2 linked regions of the Eleftheria terrae genome follow. The protein of the gene in region 2 binds, or shares a complex with, the protein of the main gene of each other region. Links are inferred from orthologs where the notes say so. Each region holds a gene or a part of one and is shown on either strand. Other genes may lie near its edges.

Region 1 (2,984 bases), 940 kb from region 2 along the record:
CCTGAACGGCATCCACTTCGACCTTGAACATCAGTTCAACGGCAGCCTTGATTTCCGGCTTGGTGGCGTCGCGCAGGACCTTGAACAGCACCTGGTTGTGCTTTTCCGCAATCGAGGTGGCCTTCTCGGACACGATCGGAGCGACCAGCACCTGCATCAGGCGGCCTTCATCGAATTTCAGAGTGCTCATGCGAACATCTCCTTGAGCTTCTCCATCGCGGCCTTGGTCACCAGCACCTTCTTGTAGAAGACCAGCGACAGCGGATCGGCGTAACGCGGCTCGACGACGAGCACGTTGGCCAGGTTGCGCGAAGCGAGATACAGGTTTTCGTCGACCTGGTCGGCGATCACCATCACCGACTCCAGGCCCATGGCCTTGAACTTCTGTGCCAGCGCCTTGGTCTTGGGCGACTCGACCGTCAGGGAGTCCACCACGGCCAGGCGGCCATCACGGGCCAGCTGCGAGAAGATGGCGGCCATGCCGGCGCGGAACATCTTCTTGTTGACCTTCTGGGTGAAGTTTTCGTCGGGGCTGTTCGGGAAAATCCGACCGCCTCCACGCCACAGCGGCGAGGACGTCATACCGGCACGAGCGCGGCCGGTGCCCTTCTGGCGCCACGGCTTCTTCGTGGAGTGCTTGACCGTCGCGCGATCCTTCTGGGCACGGGTGCCTTGGCGGGCGTTGGCTTGGTAAGCCACCACCACCTGGTGCACCAGGGCTTCGTTGTAATCGCGACCGAACACGGTGTCAGGAGCGTCCACCTTCGAGGCGGCCTGACCTTGTTCGTTCAGGAGCTCGAGCTGCATTACTGGGCCCCTTTCTTGACCTTGACCTTGACGGCGGGACGCACGACAACGTGGCCGCCCTTGGCGCCCGGAACGGCACCCTTCACCAGCAGCAGCTGGCGGGCTTCGTCGATACGCACGATGTCGAGGTTTTGCGTGGTGGTGGTCTCGTCGCCGAGATGACCGGACATCTTCTTGCCCGGGAACACGCGGCCGGGGTCCTGCGCCATCGAGATCGAGCCGGGCACGTTGTGCGAGCGGCTGTTACCGTGGGAGGCGCGCTGCGAACCGAAGTTGTGGCGCTTGATCGTGCCGGTGAAGCCCTTACCGATCGAGGTGCCCTGCACGTCGACCATCTGGCCCACGGCGAACATCGTCAGCGGCAGCTGGGCACCCGCCTTGTACTCGGCAGCGACTTCGGCACTCACGCGGAATTCTTTGAGCAGTTCGCCGGCTTCGACGCCCGCTTTCGCGAGGTGGCCAGCTTCGGGCTTGGTGACGCGCGAGGCTTTGCGCGTACCGAACGCCACCTGGATGGCGCTGTAGCCGTCGGTCTCAACGGTTTTCACCTGGGTCACGCGGTTGTTGGACACGTCCAGCACCGTCACGGGCACGGCGTCGCCGTCGTCCGTGAAGATGCGCATCATGCCCACCTTGCGGCCCAGCAATCCGAGGCGATTGCTAAGACTCATTGTTTTCTCCAATGTCCGACAGCGATTGGCCGGACTGACTGATTTGCGGCACCCCGCAGGGGCGCCACCGTAGAAACCACAAAGGCCCACCGAAGTGGGCACTTGTGGAAAAGCCGGGGATTATAGCAACCGCGGCCGTCGCCGCAATTGCCATGACCCCACGAGCGTCTAGTTTTGCCGCTTACTGCAGCTTGATCTCGACGTCCACGCCAGCCGGCAGGTCCAGCTTCATCAGCGCGTCGACGGTCTTGTCGGTCGGGTCGACGATGTCCATCAGGCGCTGGTGGGTGCGGATCTCGAACTGGTCGCGCGAGGTCTTGTTGACGTGCGGCGAACGCAGGATGTCGAAACGCTGCAGGCGGGTCGGCAGGGGCACGGGGCCCTTGACGATGGCGCCGGTACGCTTGGCGGTGTCGACGATTTCCAGGGCCGATTGGTCGATCAGCTTGTAGTCGAAGGCCTTGAGGCGGATGCGGATCTTTTGCTTTTGCATGACTCTGTCCTAAAGAGCGTTGCCGTTGGAGCGGCGGGGGTTCGGGGCTGCGCGCGAAGCGCTTGCGCGCCCCGCACTGAAGTCACGCAGACGCTTATTCGATGATCTTGGCAACGACGCCGGCGCCGACGGTGCGACCGCCTTCACGGATGGCGAAACGCAGGCCTTCTTCCATGGCGATCGGGGCGATCAGCTTGACGGTGATCGACACGTTGTCGCCCGGCATCACCATCTCCTTGTCCTTCGGCAGCTCCACGGCGCCGGTGACGTCGGTGGTGCGGAAGTAGAACTGGGGACGGTAGTTGTTGAAGAACGGGGTGTGGCGGCCGCCCTCTTCCTTGCTCAGCACGTACACCTCGGCGGTGAAGTGCGTGTGCGGCTTGATGGAGCCCGGCTTGCACAGCACTTGGCCGCGCTCGACGTCTTCACGCTTGGTGCCGCGCAGCAAGATACCCACGTTGTCGCCAGCCTGGCCCTGGTCCAGCAGCTTGCGGAACATCTCCACGCCCGTGCAGGTGGTCTTCTGCGTGGCCTTGATGCCGACGATTTCGATTTCTTCGCCGACCTTGATCACGCCGCGCTCGACGCGACCGGTCACCACGGTGCCGCGACCGGAGATCGAGAACACGTCTTCCACCGGCATCAGGAAGGTGCCGTCGATGGCACGCTCAGGCGTCGGGATGTAGGTGTCCAGCGCTTCGGCCAGGCGCATGATCGCCTGCTCGCCCAGCTCGCCCTTGTCGCCTTCCAGCGCCAGCTTGGCCGAACCCTTCACGATCGGGGTGTCGTCGCCGGGGAAGTCGTACTTGCTCAGCAGCTCGCGGACTTCCATTTCCACCAGCTCCAGCAGCTCGGCGTCGTCCACCATGTCGCACTTGTTCAGGAACACGATGATGTACGGCACACCGACCTGACGCGCCAGCAGGATGTGCTCGCGGGTCTGCGGCATCGGGCCGTCAGCCGCCGAGCACACCAGGATCGCGCCGTCCATCTGGGCCGCGCCGGTGATCATG
Region 2 (3,186 bases):
GCGGCCGATGTAGCCGATGGTCGGCAGGTCGTCATAGACCGGTGGGCGGCCGTTGGCGCGGGCCGCGGCGGCGGTGCCCAGCAGGTCCTCGGCGTCGGGGCCGAAGACCGAGGCGTCGCTGCCGTCCGGGTTCAGCGGCGTGGGTGCCGTCACGCTGGATTCGTCCTGCCCGGCCCCGCGGGCGGCACGCTCGGCCTCCAGCGCCTGTTCAGGCGTGAGGGCAATGACGGTCTTCTGGAATTCCACGACGCCAGCTTAGACGAAGCAATAGACGTGCTCAACAACCATAACCGTGACAAATGTCCCGGAAACAGGGGGCTCCAGTAACCCGCCGTGACGCAGTGCGCAAGACGCTTGCATCAAAGTGCGGCTTGCAACCGCGCCACCGCTTCTTCCAGCAGGTCCATCCGGCTGGCATAAGACAGGCGGATATAGCGCTCCGCAGCGGCGCTGCCGAAGTCACGCCCCGGCGTCAGTGCAAGCTGGGCGCGCTGCATCAGCTCGAACACGAAGTCCCAGCTGCTGGCATGGTGGGCGGAGCAGTCGGCCCAGGCGTAGAAGGCGCCGTCGGGCAGCACCGGCACGGTGAGGCCCAGCCGGTTCAGCGCCGGCACCAGGAAATCGCGGCGGCGGCGGAATTCGGCACGGCGCCGCTCGTATTCGGCCAGGCTCTCCGCCTCGAAGCAGGCCAGCGCCGCATGCTGCGCCACGGTGGAGGGGCAGATGTAGAGGTTCTGCGCCAGCTTCTCCACCACCGGCACCATGGCCTCAGGCACCACCATCCAGCCGAGCCGCCAGCCGGTCATGCTGAAGTACTTCGAGAAGCTGTTGATCGTGACGATGTCGTCGCCCAGCGCCAGCGCGCTGTGGCCATAGGTATCGTCGAAGCTCAGGCCCAGGTAGATCTCGTCGACCACCGTCACGCCCTGCTGCCGGCGCACCAGCTCGGCGATCGCCCGCATCTCGCTCGGATGGATGGAGGTGCCGGTGGGGTTGGAGGGGGAGGCCAGCAGCACCCCGCGGGTGCGCTCCTCCCAGGCCGCCTCGACGGCGGCGGCACTGAGCTGGAAGCGCTGCTCCGGCCCGCTTGGCAGCAGCACCGGGCGGCCCTGCGCGGCCGACACGAAATGGCGGTTGCAGGGATAGCTCGGGTCGGGCATCAGGATCTCGTCACCGGCGTCGACCAGGGCCAGGCAGGCCAGCTGCAGGGCGCCGGAGGCGCCGGCAGTCAACACGATGCGCCGGGCCGGCACCTGCACCCCGAAGCGGGCCAGGTACCAGGCGCTGATGCGTTCGCGCAGCTCGGGCAGGCCGAGTGCGGGGGTGTACTGCGTGCGGCCGCCGCGGATGCAACGCTCGGCGGCCTCCTGCACCAGTGGCGCGGCGGTGAAGTCCGGCTCGCCGATGTTCAGGTAGATCATCGGCCGGCCGCCCCGGGCGGGATCGCAGACGGCGCTGCGGGCCAGCTCGTCGGCCGCCTTTGCGCACTCCATCACATAGAAGGGCTCGATCTGCCCGGTGCGCGCGGCGAACTTCATCGGGCGCTGCTCAGCGGCGGGCGTTGCGGGCCGCTTCGACCTCGGCCGGCCGCAAGTCGACGGCCGCCTTGTCGAGCACGCCGTTCACATACTTGTGGCCGTCGGTGCCGCCGAAGCTCTTGGCCAGCTCCACCGCCTCGTTGATCGCCACCTTGTAGGGGATGTCGATGCAGTGCTTGAGCTCGTAGGCGCCGATCATCAGCACCGCGTGCTCCACCGGCGACAGCTCGGTGGTCTTGCGGTCGACATGGCGCGACAGCAGCGCGTCGATGTCGGCGGCCTCGCGGATGCAGCCGTACAGCAGGGCGTCGAAGTGGGCTGCGTCGGCCTTGGAGAAGCCTTCGATCTCGGCGCGCACATGCGCCTCGATCTCGGCACCTTCCGCGCCGGACACCAGCCACTGGTACAGGCCCTGCAGCGCAAACTCCCGCGAGCGCCGGCGGGCCGACTTCTGCTGCGGGCGCTTGCCCTGGGGTTTGGCCGGCGGCTTGCCGGCGGATTTGTCGTCGGGCATGCTCATCACGTCAGGTCTTCCAGCAGGTTGGCCATCTCGACCGCCACGCGCGCAGCGTCGCGGCCCTTTTCCTCGGCACGGGCCCAGGCCTGGGCCTCGTTCTCGACGGTGAGGATGGCATTGGCCACCGGCAGCTGGTGGTCGAGCGAGACACGAGTGACGCCGGCGCCGCTTTCGTTGGCCACCAGCTCGAAGTGATAAGTTTCGCCGCGGATGATGCAGCCGAGCGCGATCAAGGCATGGAAGCGCTCGCTCTCGGCCATGACCTGCAGGGCCACCGGCACCTCGAGCGCGCCGGGCACTGTCACATGCTCGATGTGCTTGGCCGATACCTTGAGCGCATGCAGCTCCGCCAGGCAGGCTTCGGCCAGCTTGGCGGTGATGGGTTCGTTGAAGCGGGCCTGCACGATGCCGATGCGCAGGTCTTCGCCATCGAGTTCAATTGCCTGGCCCTTGTCTGCGCCTTGCATGGGATGTCCTTTGAGTAGGGGGTTGGTGCGCGGCTCAGGCCTCGGGGCCGAAGAAGCCGGTCACTTCGAGGCCGTAGCCGACCATGCTCGGCATGCGGCGCGGGCTGCCGAGCAGCTTCATGCGGGTCACGCCCAGGTCGCGCAGGATCTGCGCGCCCACGCCATAAGTGCGCAGGTCGATCTGGCCGCGCTGGCGCAGGCGCTCGGTGGCCTCCGGGCGGAAGTGCTCCAGCATGTCCTCGGCGCTTTCGCCGCAGTTCATCAGCACCGCCACGGCGCGTGGCTCCTGCTGCAGCCGCGCCAGCGCCTTGCCCAGCGGCCAGGAGTGGCTGCATTCGCCAGCGTCGAGCAGGTCGAGCACCGACAGCGGCTCGTGCACGCGCACTGCCACTTCGTCTTGCTCGTTCCACTCGCCGACGGTCAAGGCCAGATGCAGGCCGTCGGAGCGGTCGCGGTACGCGATGCAGCGGAATTCACCCTGGGCGGTGCGCAGCAGGCGTTCGCCGGCGCGCTGGATGAGGGTTTCGTTGCGGCTGCGGTATTCGATCAAATCGGCAATGGTGCCGATCTTCAGGCCGTGTTCGCGGGCGAAGATCTCGAGGTCGGGCAGGCGCGCCATGCTGCCGTCGTCGTTCATGATTTCGCAGATGACGGCCGCCGGCGT

Evidence for each region.
Region 1: the proteins of nusB (region 2) and rpsJ are in contact, whole or in part, in a solved structure (PDB 3D3B), measured with the Escherichia coli proteins. The link is inferred for Eleftheria terrae from one-to-one orthologs.

What each region holds. Positions count from the first base shown.
Region 1 is NZ_CP106951.1:3,943,925-3,946,908, reverse strand. The notes cover bases 316-2,984. They hold rpsJ (30S ribosomal protein S10), read right to left. Parts: upstream 1,972-2,984; coding sequence 1,660-1,971; downstream 316-1,659. Other genes in these bases: tuf (elongation factor Tu), read right to left, coding at 2,066-2,984; rplC (50S ribosomal protein L3), read right to left, coding at 807-1,478; rplD (50S ribosomal protein L4), read right to left, coding at 316-807. Also shown: rplW (50S ribosomal protein L23), read right to left, coding at 1-190; more of rplD, read right to left, coding at 187-315. UniProt on the Escherichia coli protein: Involved in the binding of tRNA to the ribosomes. Part of the processive rRNA transcription and antitermination complex (rrnTAC). The complex forms an RNA-chaperone ring around the RNA exit tunnel of RNA polymerase (RNAP).
Region 2 is NZ_CP106951.1:4,881,193-4,884,378, forward strand. What follows is about bases 301-3,171. They hold nusB (transcription antitermination factor NusB), read right to left. Parts: upstream 2,053-3,171; coding sequence 1,549-2,052; downstream 301-1,548. Other genes in these bases: N7L95_RS21820 (pyridoxal phosphate-dependent aminotransferase), read right to left, coding at 360-1,538; ribH (6,7-dimethyl-8-ribityllumazine synthase), read right to left, coding at 2,058-2,522; ribBA (bifunctional 3,4-dihydroxy-2-butanone-4-phosphate synthase/GTP cyclohydrolase II), read right to left, coding at 2,557-3,171. Outside these bases: N7L95_RS21815 (serine/threonine-protein kinase), read right to left, coding at 1-246; more of ribBA, read right to left, coding at 3,172-3,186. UniProt on the Escherichia coli protein: Part of the processive rRNA transcription and antitermination complex (rrnTAC). The complex forms an RNA-chaperone ring around the RNA exit tunnel of RNA polymerase (RNAP).